DNA from 4 places in the Serratia sp. AS12 genome. Region 1 is predicted to be linked to each of the others. Evidence: predicted binding sites of a transcription regulator. Region 1 holds the regulator's gene; each other region holds the start of a gene.

Region 1 (2,208 bases):
ATGGACGCGCCGATATGGCGATCGGCGCTACGCGGGCGGTGCCGGTTGGCGGTGGTTTTGCCTTTCGCGACATGGGCGACATGCGTTGGTTGTGTGTCGCCAGCCCACAGCATCCATTAGCGGGGTTGGATGGCCTGCTGAATGATGATCAGCTCCGGCCTTTCCCTTCGCTGTGTCTGGAGGATACGTCACGCAATCTGCCCAAGCGGGTTACCTGGACGCTGGACAATCAACGGCGGCTGGTGGTGCCGGATTGGGCCTCTGCGGTGGATTGTCTGTGTGCTGGGTTGTGCGTCGGCATGATGCCTGCGCATCAGGTGCTGCCGTTGGTGCAGCGTGGCGAGTTGGTGGCGCTGCAACTGCAACAGCCATTTCCCGCCAGCCCATGCTGCCTGACCTGGCAGCAGAATACCCCATCGCCGGCGATGGCCTGGCTGCTTGATTATCTGGGGGATAGCGAAACCTTGAATCAGGAATGGTTAAGCGAAGTGACGCCGGAAACCGCCTTGGCTCCCGGCGCTGGCGACTAGCGGCGGTAATCGATGAAGGGACCGTCGGCGACCGAGCGGCGTTCAACCAGCTTCGGATGTACTTCAATGACTTGCGATTCTTCACGCTTGCTGATGATGCGATCCAGCAGCATGGTGAACGCCATCTCGCCCAAACGCTCTTTGGGCTGATGGATGGTCGTCAGTGCCGGCGTGAAATAGCGGGCGTTGCGCACATTATCGTAACCAATAACGGAAATATCCTGCGGTACGCGTAACCCCAGCTCATCAGCGGCGCAAATAGCACCCATTGCCATGATGTCGCCGCCGCAGAATACCGCCGTCGGGCGCTGTTTCTGCGATAATATCTGGTGCATGGCCTTGTAGCCGGATTCCGGTTCGAAGTCACCCTGTACAATCCACTCGTCGCGTACCTCGATATTGGCTTCTTCCATGGCTTTTAAAAAGCCCTGATGGCGGCCGCCGCCGGTATTGCGCGCTAATTGGCCCGGAATGGCGCCAATCTCACGGTGGCCACGCTCGATCAGATAGCGGCCGGCCAGATAACCGCCTTCGAAGGCGTTGTCGATAATGGTATCGGTAAAATCACCGCGCGCTGCGCCCCAGTCCATGACCACCATCGGGATGTTACGGTAATCTTCCAGCATCCCCAGCAATTGATCCGGGTATTCAGAGCACATCACCAGCAGGCCATCGACGCGTTTTTGCGCCAGCATCGCCAGATAAGCGCGTTGCTTGTCCAGGTTATTGTGCGAGTTACACAGGATCAGCGTATAGCCTTTGCTGTAACAGCTGTTTTCCACCGCCTCGATCACTTCGGCGAAATAGGGCGCTTCGCTGGAGGTAGCCAGCAGACCGATAGATTTAGTGTGATTGACTTTCAGGCTGCGCGCCACGGCGCTGGGAGAATAGTGCAGCTCTTTGATCGCGGCCGCAACGGCCGCTTTAGTCTCTTCGGCGACGAAACGAGTCTTATTGATGACGTGCGAAACGGTGGTGGTGGAAACGCCAGCGCGTTTGGCCACATCTTTAATCGTTGCCATGTAAAGAATGACTCCTGAACTCACATGTTGCAGCATGTAAGTGTGATGTTAATCGTTTGCCTGCGTAGATCCTTCTTCCAAATAAGCGAAGCTGAGTTTTTAGTGTGTTGAAGTCGTCAGCGTTTGGTCAGGAGGGCATTTTTGCCGGTACGCAGTTGTGAACTGCGAATTTTGTCCCATATTGAGCCAAAGTGGAAGAGGTAATCAGTATTATAAACCGGGAAATGATAACAAGATTTTATTGTCTAACTGTGGGAAAATGGGTTGACGCATTAATTGTGTGCCTTTTATCCTTGGGATAACCCGTCTGAAAAGGAGTTGTAATGGATACCGATCTGAAAATGTCACTGTTCACCACTGTGTGTGCGCTGGCCGTTATTATTGCTTTTAGCTTCACCGCGGCGTTGAACTGATCCCCGGTTGTCACACAGGCGCAGTCCGCAGTCCGCTGTGCCTGTTCGCATTTTCCCGCCGCTACGTCAGATTTTTCCCCAAGTGCTCCGTTCACTCACACCCGGATGTCTTCCATGCGGCTTCGTTAAACTGTGGTCTGAGAACGACGAAAGGGCCTAAGGTCAGGTAGGCGGTGAGGCGTGCGGCTGGGGGGAGAGCCAGCCGCGGAGGCGATTATCGAATGGTTTTCGGCGTTACCACAC
Region 2 (2,208 bases), 120 kb from region 1:
ATCACGTTGTATTCCACTGGAATATCGGTCAGCGCCATTTCAGTGAACATGCCGCCCTTATAGCCTTGCCCCGGCTCGGGGGCCCAATTATGCCAGAATCCCATCAGGATATTTTTTCCTGACATATCGGGCATCAGTGACGCGGAATCTCGGGTTTTATTTTTATATTGATGTAAAACGGTAGGGTTAAGCATAAATACTTTTCCTTATGTGATTACAACGTGATGGTTCAGTGTGAAAATTGAACGTTAATGTGCATATCATGCTTATAAAATATGGGTATAACGTTTTTCAATCGCAGCTCATTGCAATTCGTTTGTTTTTTAGGTGAGAGGCATTATCTTATTTGGCTTGCGAGAATCTTTGAATCCTTTCCATAATAGCGCTTATTAATATAAAGCCATACGATAATGACGCACATGTTGATATTGATCAACATTATTCTGTAAATATTTTTAATGATTCAAATGATTGAGAAATTAAATTATCGCCATTTGAAATTGTTTTTATCTGAATGATTTAAGTGAGTATTAATGCGATTGGATAACATCGGAGTGAGAATCATCTGTCTGAGGTGACGTGCATCAATGCCCGGCATTGGTGCAACCTTTTTTTTAAACACACAGGCAATCGGTTGCTTATTTTCCATATTATTTTTTGTGAATTTCAAAATAGATGATTATTATTTCAATGCATTGTTTTTAAAGAAAATATGGTAATTGCCACAGCATGTGGCACACCCTTTGCTATCCTTAAATCAACATCTGCAAACGATAAAAAGACCGACATATTCCATCGGATTGAGTTTACTCAACGGGGGGCGGTATGTGGGTCGGTAGAAAAGGAACGGCAACATGCACATGCAATTCACCACGGCTATTCGTGGCAATTTTTTCGATATCGCTGCCTGCGGGGAGAGTCCGCAACAGTTGAATGAGCAATTGCGGCATATTCCCGATGGATTAATGCTGCTTAACGAAGGGGCGATTGTTTGGCATGGCAGTTGGCAGCAGGGTGAACCGCTGCTGCCGCCCGGTTTCGAGGTGACACATTATCGGGACAAGCTGATCGTGCCGGGGTTTATCGACACCCATATTCACTATCCGCAAACCGAAATGATCGGCGCCTATGGCGATCAACTGTTGGCGTGGTTGAAACACTACACTTTCCCGACCGAAAGCCAGTTCTGCTGCGAACGGCATTCCGGCAAGATGTCGGCGTTCTTCCTGCAACAACTGCTAAGCAACGGCACCACCACGGCGCTGGTGTTCGGTACGGTACATCCGCAGTCGGTTGACGCGTTGTTCAGCCAGGCGGCGGCGCTGAACATGCGTCTTATCGCCGGCAAAGTGATGATGGACCGCCACGCACCGGATGAACTGCTGGAAACCCCGGAGCAAAGCTACCGGCAAACGCGTGAACTGATCGAGCGCTGGCACGGCAAACAACGCCTGGGCTATGCGATAACGCCGCGTTTCGCCCCCACCAGCACCCCAGCGCTATTGGCGCAGGTGCAGCGGCTGCGCGAAGAGTTTCCGGATGCCTGGCTGCACACCCACCTGAGCGAGAACCTGGATGAAGTGGCCTGGGTGAAAGCGTTGTTCCCGGAGAGCCTCAGCTATCTGGATGTGTATCACCAGTACGGCCTGACCGGCGAGAAAAGCGTATTCGCTCACTGTCTGCACCTGGAAGAGCAAGAGTGGGATTGCCTGTGCCAGACCGGTTCGGCGATCGCTTTCTGCCCGACCTCCAACCTGTTTCTCGGCAGCGGGCTGTTCAATCTGCAAAAAGCCTGGCAGAAGCAGGTGAAGCTGGGCATCGGCACCGATGTTGGCGCAGGCACCACCTTCAATATGCTGCAAACGCTGGGCGAGGCTTACAAGATCGGCCAGTTGCAGCGCTATAAACTCTCCGCCTGCGAAGCCTTCTATCACGCTACCTTGGGCGGTGCGCGCGCGTTGGCGCTGGACGATAAAATCGGTAACTTCGACGTCGGTAAAGAGGCTGATTTTGTGGTGTTGGATCCCGCGGTGTCGCCGCTGCAGAAGCTGCGTCATGAAAACAGCCGCGAACTGGCGGACCAGTTGTTCTTGCTGATGACGCTGGGGGACGATCGCAACGTTTATCGCACCTACGTTGACGGCAAAGTGGTTTATCGCGCGGCCGCGCACCAGGAGGCAGCATGATCCAGTTCCTGCTTAATCAAAC
Region 3 (2,208 bases), 790 kb from region 1:
TCGCCAGGGCGAATTTTGGCTTTGCGCCCGCCGTCGATGCACAGGGTGACCATTTCGGCCTCCAGCGTGGTATTGGAAGCACCGCTCAGTTCAGACACCGGCGCCCAGTTGACCGCCTTGCGCTGGTACTCCTCGACCGCATGCGCACGCTCCATCTCCTGCGGCGTACACAGACTGATCGCCAGGCCGTTCAGGCCCGCGCGGCCAGTACGGCCAATACGGTGTACGTGTACTTCCGGATCAAACGCCAGCTCATAGTTGACTACCAGCTCCAGCTCTTTGATATCCAGCCCGCGAGCGGCAACGTCGGTCGCTACCAGCACCCGGCAACTGCGGTTGGCAAAACGCACCAGCACCTGATCGCGATCGCGCTGTTCCAGATCGCCGTGCAGCGCCGATACGCTGATACCACGGGCTTCCAGCGCTTCATATACGCTCTGACAATCGCGTTTGGTGTTGCAGAACACCACGCAGGAAGAAGGTTGGTAATGGCGGATGGCGGATACCAGCACCGCCGGGCGCTGATCGCGGGTGGTTTCGTAGAAGCGTTGTTCAATGGAGGTCTGATCATCGCCATCGTCCACTTCCACATTCAAGGGTTCACGTTGCACGCGGGCGCTGATGCGCTCGATGCCGCTCGGGTAGGTCGCGGAGAACAACAGAGTCTGGCGCTGCGGCGGGGTGTAACTGATCACATCGTCGATATCATCGGCAAAGCCCATGTCCAGCATGCGATCGGCTTCGTCCAGCACCAGCACTTTCAGTTCATCCAGCACCAGCGTTTTCTTGCGCAGATGCTCTTGAAGACGCCCCGGTGTGCCCACCACGATATGCGGCGCATGCACCAGCGAATCGAGCTGTGGCCCCATCGGTTGGCCGCCGCACAGGGTCAGAATTTTGATGTTCTGGGTAAAGCGCGCCAGCCGACGCAGCTCTTTGCTTACCTGGTCAGCCAACTCGCGTGTCGGGCACAAGATCAACGCCTGTGCCGCCACCTGGGAAACATTGATTTTATCCAGCAGGCCGATACCGAACGCAGCCGTTTTACCGCTGCCGGTTTTTGCTTTGGCTCGTACGTCCTGCCCTTTCAGGATGGCGGGCAACGCGGCGGCCTGCACCGGCGTCATTTCGGCATACCCCAGTTCGTTGAGGTTGGCCAACTGTTCGGCTGGCAGCGGCAGGGAAGAAAAAGATACTGTGCTCACGGCGATAACTCTTATATGACAAATGGAATGGCGGCGCGCCCACGGGCTGGCGCCGAATCAACCGCAGATGATAACAGAGATAGTAGGAATTACGGATTTCACGCATAAAAAAAGCCACCGGATGCATTTTTTTGGCAATAACATCGCCGGCCCCATCCCCCGCCTGCACGCGCAAACGTTTTCGTATATACTGCACACCCGTTATCAGACCGCCTTAAATCCACAGATCCAGGTACGAGACTATGTTAACTATTGGAACCGCCCTGCGCCCGTCCGCCACTCGCGTTATGCTGCTCGGCTCCGGCGAGCTGGGTAAAGAAGTTGCCATCGAATGCCAGCGTTTAGGACTGGAAGTGATTGCCGTAGACCGCTATGCGGACGCACCTGCCATGCACGTGTCGCACCGCAGCCACGTCATCAACATGCTGGACGGCAACGCGCTGAAAGCCCTGATTGAACAGGAACGTCCCGATTACATCGTACCGGAGATCGAAGCCATCGCCACCAGCATGCTGGTTGAGTTGGAGCAACAAGGGCACCGTGTAGTGCCCTGTGCCGAAGCAACGCGCCTGACCATGAACCGCGAAGGCATTCGCCGCCTGGCCGCAGAAACCCTGGGCCTGCCAACCTCCAGTTACCGCTTCGCCGACGGTGAAGAAGCCTTCCGGCAGGCCGTCGCCGAAATTGGCTATCCGTGCATCATCAAACCGGTCATGAGTTCCTCCGGCAAAGGCCAGAGCCTGATCCGCAGCCCGGAACAGCTGAAAACCGCCTGGGATTACGCCCAACAGGGCGGCCGCGCCGGCGGCGGCCGAGTGATTGTCGAAGGTCTGGTGAAATTTGATTTTGAAATTACCCTGCTGACCATCAGCGCGATCGACGGTGTCCATTTCTGTGCGCCAATAGGCCACCGTCAAGAGGACGGTGATTACCGTGAGTCGTGGCAACCGCAACGGATGAGCGAACTGGCGCTGAACCGCGCGCAGGAGATCGCGCAAAACGT
Region 4 (2,208 bases), 2.0 Mb from region 1:
AGTTCCAGTGTGGCTGGTCATCCTCTCAGACCAGCTAGGGATCGTCGCCTAGGTGAGCCATTACCCCACCTACTAGCTAATCCCATCTGGGCACATCTGATGGCGTGAGGCCCGAAGGTCCCCCACTTTGGTCCGTAGACGTTATGCGGTATTAGCTACCGTTTCCAGTAGTTATCCCCCTCCATCAGGCAGTTTCCCAGACATTACTCACCCGTCCGCCGCTCGTCACCCGGAGAGCAAGCTCTCCTGTGCTACCGCTCGACTTGCATGTGTTAGGCCTGCCGCCAGCGTTCAATCTGAGCCATGATCAAACTCTTCAATTTAAAAGTTCGATTTGCTTCAACTCGTGAAGCGATGCTCAAAGGTTACTAAATGAATTTTACTTCAGTAGTCACTCTTCAAGACTTGATATTCTTTCGCACCCGAAGGTACTGGATATCGTCTTGTGGAGTGCCCACACAGATTGTCTGATAAATTGTTAAAGAGCAGTGAGTTAGCCGCCGTAGCTTGCTATCTCGAGGTGGCGTATATTACGCTTTCCTCTTTCAGAGTCAACCCTAATTTTCAGGATTTTTTCTCTTCGAACCCCGGAGACTCTGTGAAGTTGTTCACATGTTCCGTGTCGATGGAGGCGCATTATAGGGAGTTCCTCGCAGGCCGCAACAGGTATTTTCGTCAAAAACGATCGTTTGCTGCATTCCACAGCAAAACCCGCCTTTATACCCTGTTGTGCACAACTTTATCCACAGAACCCATTTGCGCGGAAAATTTACGAGCACCGCGCAAACGTTTTCGCTACAATTCCTCGCGACGAAACGCTCCCTCTTTTATAAGGTCGTTACCTGAATCTGTGCCCGATTGCTCCTCTATAGAGAGAAAATCCTTTCCTTATAGAGAGAAGCAGGTGGAAATTCACGTAACGCTCTTTATTGCGACTCCAAAGCCAAGGGATAAAACCATGCAACAACCTCGTCCAATCCGCCGGGCTCTGCTCAGCGTCTCCGACAAAGCCGGTATCGTTGAATTCGCCGAAGCGCTTTCCCAGCGTGGCGTCGAACTACTCTCCACCGGCGGCACCGCCCGCTTGCTGGCAGATGCCGGCCTGCCTGTTACCGAAGTTTCCGACTACACCGGTTTCCCGGAAATGATGGACGGACGAGTTAAGACCCTGCATCCCAAAGTACACGGTGGCATTCTGGGCCGTCGCGGTCAGGACGATGCGATCATGGGCCAGCACGACATCAAGCCGATCGACATGGTGGTCGTTAACCTTTATCCGTTCGCCCAGACAGTCGCGCGCCCGGACTGCTCGCTGGAAGACGCCGTCGAGAATATCGATATCGGCGGCCCGACCATGGTGCGCTCCGCTGCCAAGAACCATAAAGACGTCGCCATCGTGGTGAAGAGCAGCGACTACGCCGCCATCATTACCGAGATGGATAACAACAATGGCTCGCTGCAATACGCCACCCGTTTCGATCTGGCGATTAAAGCCTTCGAGCATACCGCCGCCTACGACAGCATGATCGCCAACTACTTCGGCGCACTGGTTCCGGCCTATCACGGTGATACTGAACAACCTGCCGGCCGTTTCCCCCGCACCCTGAACCTTAACTACATCAAGAAGCAGGATATGCGCTACGGTGAAAACAGCCACCAGCAAGCTGCCTTCTATATAGAAGAGAACGTTCAGGAAGCTTCTGTCGCTACCGCAGACCAGTTGCAGGGCAAGGCACTGTCCTATAACAACATCGCCGATACCGACGCCGCGCTGGAATGCGTAAAAGAGTTCGGCGAGCCGGCCTGCGTGATCGTCAAGCACGCCAACCCATGCGGTGTGGCGATCGGCGACGATATTCTGGCGGCCTACGAGCGCGCCTACCAGACCGACCCGACCTCGGCGTTTGGCGGTATCATCGCCTTCAACCGTGAGCTGGATGCCGCAACCGCGCAAGCCATCATTAGCCGCCAGTTCGTGGAAGTGATCATCGCACCGAGCATCAGCCAGGAAGCCCGCACGCTGTTGGCCGCCAAACAAAACGTGCGCGTACTGGCCTGCGGCCAGTGGCAGCAGCGCGTTGCCGCTCTGGACTTCAAACGCGTCAACGGCGGCCTGTTGGTGCAGGATCGCGATCTGGGTATGGTTAACGAGGGCGATCTGCGCGTGGTATCCGAACGTCAGCCAAGCGCTCAGGAACTGCGTGATGC

What was found. The regulator PurR, encoded in region 1, represses purine synthesis genes. The targets are predictions, from matches to a motif close to CANGCAAACGTTTGCNTG.
Region 2: a site for PurR is predicted at 624-641, ahead of guaD (guanine deaminase). Genes of this name have one in related genera too.
Region 3: a site for PurR is predicted at 1,374-1,391, ahead of purT (formate-dependent phosphoribosylglycinamide formyltransferase). Genes of this name have one in related genera too.
Region 4: a site for PurR is predicted at 780-797, ahead of purH (bifunctional phosphoribosylaminoimidazolecarboxamide formyltransferase/IMP cyclohydrolase). Genes of this name have one in related genera too.

What each region holds. Positions count from the first base shown of each region.
Region 1 covers NC_015566.1:2,297,012-2,299,219, forward strand. The annotation lists gene punR (DNA-binding transcriptional activator PunR) at 1-530, shown strand, start outside; gene purR (HTH-type transcriptional repressor PurR) at 527-1,552, opposite strand; gene SERAS12_RS26215 (YnhF family membrane protein) at 1,876-1,965, shown strand; gene SERAS12_RS10755 (C40 family peptidase) at 2,180-2,208, opposite strand, start outside.
Region 2 covers NC_015566.1:2,416,682-2,418,889, forward strand. The annotation lists gene SERAS12_RS11320 (fibronectin type III domain-containing protein) at 1-194, opposite strand, end outside; gene guaD (guanine deaminase) at 855-2,186, shown strand; gene xdhA (xanthine dehydrogenase small subunit) at 2,183-2,208, shown strand, end outside.
Region 3 covers NC_015566.1:3,084,032-3,086,239, forward strand. The annotation lists gene dbpA (ATP-dependent RNA helicase DbpA) at 1-1,205, opposite strand, end outside; gene purT (formate-dependent phosphoribosylglycinamide formyltransferase) at 1,448-2,208, shown strand, end outside.
Region 4 covers NC_015566.1:293,407-295,614, reverse strand. The annotation lists rRNA gene SERAS12_RS01330 (16S ribosomal RNA) at 1-323, opposite strand, end outside; gene purH (bifunctional phosphoribosylaminoimidazolecarboxamide formyltransferase/IMP cyclohydrolase) at 959-2,208, shown strand, end outside.